DNA from 2 places in the Rhizobium sp. TAL182 genome. Region 2 is predicted to be linked to the other one. Evidence: riboswitches for the same ligand, from Rfam matches in the RefSeq annotation. Region 2 holds a riboswitch; the other holds the start of a gene.
What was found. Region 2 has a riboswitch for cobalamin ahead of cobU (bifunctional adenosylcobinamide kinase/adenosylcobinamide-phosphate guanylyltransferase). Riboswitches for the same ligand answer to the same signal wherever they lie in the genome.
Positions count from the first base shown of each region.

Region 1 (2,194 bases), 1.1 Mb from region 2:
AAGGCTGGAGAAAATAAGGAATCTCTAATGCTGGAGGCGCAGAGACCAGCGGCTTCCGTTGCTGGTCATGCGAACGATGGCGAGTGGCTCGACGTCGCTCAGCCAGAAGGAGGAGGGCGGCGCCTGAAGCACATGCGCGACTGCAGCCCGGATGACGGCCGCGTGGCTAATGGCGATCACGTGACCGCTTTGGGCGGACTGGGCATCCATCCAGCCAGCGACGCGCTTTCGCAGGTCGAGAAGACTCTCGCCGCCGTGCGGGGCAACCCCCGGCTCGGTCATCCAGGCCATGAGATTTTCCGGCTCTTCCGCCTCAATCGCCTCGATCGATCTGCCAGCCCAGCGGCCATGGTCGCAATCTCGAAGCGACGGATCAATTTGCGCTTCGAGACGGAGCGCCTCAGCCGTCTGGCGGGCGCGCAAGGCGGGGCTTGTGACAATACGATCGGCGTAGGGCAGGGCGGCGATCCTGGCTGCTTCTTCCACGGCCTTTTCTTCCAGCGGTTCGTCGAGCGGAAACAGGGCCTTGCGGTTCGCCGCCGTCGCCCCGTGGCAGATCCAGGTGAGGCGCGTATTCACGGTTGTTCTGATCTCCGAGGACGGGGTGTGGACGGCCTTTGCGGGCTTCGTGAAGTTTCGTTGACAGTCTCTTCGGCGTGCAGATATAACCGTGCTGTTGCGGGTTTGGAAGCCGGTGGAAACCCGGCGCGGTCGCGCCACTGTGACCAGTGTGTCGAAAGCTCTTCACGCTGGAAGTCAGACCCTGCCGCACAACACTCTTTCGACTGAACGCGTCATTCCGGAGGAATACATGTCTGACACCACTTTCGCGCCCGTTGCGGCGCCGGCCCCGATCCCGGTTGGCGAGATCCTTCCCTGGGCGATCTTCGGCGGTCTGCTGATGCTCATCGTTCTTTATTTCGTCGGCACCGAGGAGGGCGCGATGGCGCTGTTCAACGGCATGTATGTGCACGAATTCGTGCATGACGGCCGCCATCTTCTCGGCTTTCCCTGCCACTAAGCGCATCGCGATCTTTCGGATTCGTTTCTCGCGCTTTAGGTCTTTGTTTTACGCATGTCGGTATCGCAAAACCGCTGCATACTTTGCGCGACATGCTTAGGGGGAATACTGACATGGTTGGAAAGCTCCTGCTTCGCGGCATGCTTGCGGGCCTGATTGCTGGCATGCTCGTTTTCGCTTTTGCGCATATCTTCGGCGAGCCGCTGGTCGATGCGGCAATCGCCTTCGAGGAGGCGAGCGCCCAGGCTGCGGGCGAAGCTGCCGAACCTGAAATCGTCAGCCGGGCCACGCAGGCCGGTCCCGGCCTTTTCACAGGCGTCATGGCCTACAGCATCGCCGTCGGCGGGCTTTTTTCGCTCGCCTTCGCCTTCGTGCACGGCCGCTTCAGCAGCCTATCGGCGCGCGGCACCTCGGCCGTCATCGCCATTGCCGCCTTCGTGGCGGTCGTTCTGGTTCCCGGCATCAAATATCCGGCCAACCCGCCGGCGGTCGGCAATCCCGATACGATCGGCGTCAGGACCGAACTATTCTTCCTGATGATCGTCGTTTCGCTCGCCTCGCTGGTTGCCGCGATCGCGCTGTCGCGCCGCCTTGGCGAGCGTTTCGGTCTCTGGAACGGCGCGATCATTGCCGGCATCGCCTATCTCGTCTTCATCGGCTCGGTTCTCTATCTGCTGCCGCCGATCAACGAGGTGCCGGAGAATTTCTCGGCGATGGTGCTCTGGCGGTTCCGCAGCACCACGCTCGGCATGCACGCGATCCTTTGGACAACGCTCGGTCTTGTTTTCGGAGTGCTGGCAGAAAGGCCTCTTGCCGCCAAAAGCGGACTGCTGCCGACGTTCCGGTGATGCGGCATATCGGCAGGCTTGCTTTTCTCGGTCTCATCGCGAGCCTATCGCCAATGTCTATCGGAAATGCCCTCGCCCATGGGAGCAGCTCTGGCGGCTCCCATGCCGGGCTCGATATTCCGGCAATTTCCCACGGCGAGATGGCGGTCATTTCGGAGTATCGCAGCAGCATCAGCACGCTGGCGTCACGGGCGGCCGATACGAACGAACCGTTCCGGCGTGTCCTGAACTACTCGGAAATCCAGTATTCCTATTGCCTCTGGGGACGGATGCCGGGCAGTGTGACGGACGAAGAGAGCCCGTTCAACGAATGCACCCATGCTTA
Region 1 is NZ_CP021024.1:3,735,286-3,737,479, reverse strand. It holds gene Tal182_RS18765 (histidine phosphatase family protein) at 25-579, opposite strand; cobalamin riboswitch at 636-786, shown strand; gene Tal182_RS18760 (CbtB domain-containing protein) at 812-1,021, shown strand; gene Tal182_RS18755 (CbtA family protein) at 1,135-1,869, shown strand; gene Tal182_RS18750 (hypothetical protein) at 1,923-2,194, shown strand, end outside.
Region 1: linked by a shared signal. The riboswitch ahead of Tal182_RS18760 (CbtB domain-containing protein) and the one ahead of cobU (bifunctional adenosylcobinamide kinase/adenosylcobinamide-phosphate guanylyltransferase) in region 2 are both predicted to bind cobalamin.

Region 2 (2,194 bases):
GCTGGGTATAGCCGGCCTCCAGGCCGACGGAGGCGCCGAAGCCGTTGGAGATCAGGTTCTGTACGGCAACGATGATGCTATCGGTCAGGGAGAGGCGGCCGCCATGCAGTGCGTTCGCCTCGATCGGGTCGACCATTGGTTTCTTGCGCCGTTTGGCGAGGACCAGGAGCAGTAGGCCGAGCAGGGCGCCACCGATGACGGGGGCGGTGAGCAGCAGCATCTTGTCCTCGATGGCAGACGCGCTCAGCCTGTCGCTGTCGGCGATGCCGAAAACAAGCTGGTGCAGCTGGTTGGAGACATAGCTCATGCCGGTCACGGCAAGGCCCGAAGCGATGCCGACGATGGCGCCTGTCAGCGACAGGCCAACTTCGCTGCGGCGCGTCAGCGCACGCAGCCGCCCCGGATCGAAGAAAACACGCAGCGTTCGCAGGCGCCGCCGATCCAATTTCATAAGCATGGCTAGACAACTAGGCGAGGAGAGGCCGGGTCAAGAGCGGAGGTGCGGTTGCCTTGCAATGCAATTGCGGCGAAAACCCGACCGGCGGGTCAAATATTTATTACGTAAGCATCTGATAAAAGACGATATTTCCGGTAGAGTCAGTGGTGTTGGTTGGCCTTTCGCGCAGCGTTGCGGGAAGGTGTTTGCGAAGGTCGGTTGACTTCACCCGCCGGCTTGCCTAACCATCCGAGGAATAACGGATGGTTCCGGATCGGCATTTCGCCTTCCGGATGAAAAGGGAATGTGACGGGGCGGACCCACATCGGGCGCCTTCATCACAGCCGACCCCGCGACTGTAGAGCGGTCAGGGTCTTCCATCCGGCATCGAAACCTTTCGGCTGGCGGGCTGCAATCGTGCAGGCGGGTGGGATGGGCGACATGCCGGAAAAGCCACTGGAAATGCACGGTGATCAACCGGGGTCGGACGCCTCTATCTCTACGAATCGTCCACCTTTTCACCGAGGCAGCCGGGAAGGCGAGGCAGATCCGCTGGCACGATCAGGGGCGACCGGGCTTCCGGTTCGCCCCTGATCGCCGCCGATAACCGCGAGCCAGAAGACCTACCTTCCGTGCCGGGCGAAAAGCCCAACCCTGGGCAAGAGACCCGCTGCCAGCACGGAGGTTGTTTTGGCTGAGCGAACGAATTCAGTGCCGCCTGCGGTGGTGCGATACAGTGGCCGCGGTGCGGTGATTTCGGCCGCTTATGTCGAGTATGCGGGTGTCACAGCCTCGACGGCTAACGGCCACATCTTCTCTCCGAAGGCCGCTTCAGTATGACCACCACCCTCATCCTCGGCGGCGCACGCTCCGGCAAATCCCGTTTTGCCGAAAATCTCGTTATGGCAAGCGGCCTCGAGCGCCACTACCTCGCCACCGGCCGTGCCTGGGACGAGGAGATGCGGACGCGTATTGCCCAGCACAAGGCCGATCGCGGCCCCTCCTGGACGACGCATGAGGAGCCCCTCGATCTCGTCGAGAAGCTTACCGCCATCGACGGCGAGAGGCGCATTGTGCTGATCGACTGCCTGACGCTCTGGGTGACCAATCTGATAATGGAGGAGCGAGATATCCCAGCGGAGTTTACGGCGCTCGCCGATTTCCTGCCTAGCACCAGGGCGCGGATCGTCGTTGTTTCCAACGAGGTTGGCCTCGGCATCGTGCCTGACAATCGAATGGCGCGCGATTTTCGCGATCATGCCGGACGGCTGCACCAAATAATCGCGGCGAAGGCCGACGAAGTCTATTTCATCGCGGCCGGTCTGCCGTTGAAAATGAAGGGTTGAAGTTCCATGAACCAGCAGAAAATCCCCGCAACCGTCATCACCGGCTTCCTCGGCGCCGGCAAGACGACGATGATCCGCAACCTGCTCACCAATGCCGGCGGCAAAAAGATTGCGCTTATCATCAACGAGTTCGGCGATCTCGGTGTCGATGGCGAGGTGCTGAAGGGCTGCGGCGCGGAGAATTGCAGCGAGGACGATATCATCGAACTCACCAATGGCTGCATCTGCTGCACCGTCGCCGACGATTTCATCCCAACGATGACGAAGCTTCTGGAGCGCGAACAGCGGCCCGACCATATCGTCATCGAAACCTCCGGCCTCGCCCTGCCGCAGCCGCTGGTCGCCGCCTTCAACTGGCCTGATATCCGCACCCAGGTGACCGTCGACGGCGTCATTACGGTGGTCGACAGCG
Region 2 is NZ_CP021024.1:2,684,514-2,686,707, reverse strand. It holds gene Tal182_RS13485 (chloride channel protein) at 1-457, opposite strand, end outside; cobalamin riboswitch at 684-1,082, shown strand; gene cobU (bifunctional adenosylcobinamide kinase/adenosylcobinamide-phosphate guanylyltransferase) at 1,273-1,782, shown strand; gene cobW (cobalamin biosynthesis protein CobW) at 1,789-2,194, shown strand, end outside.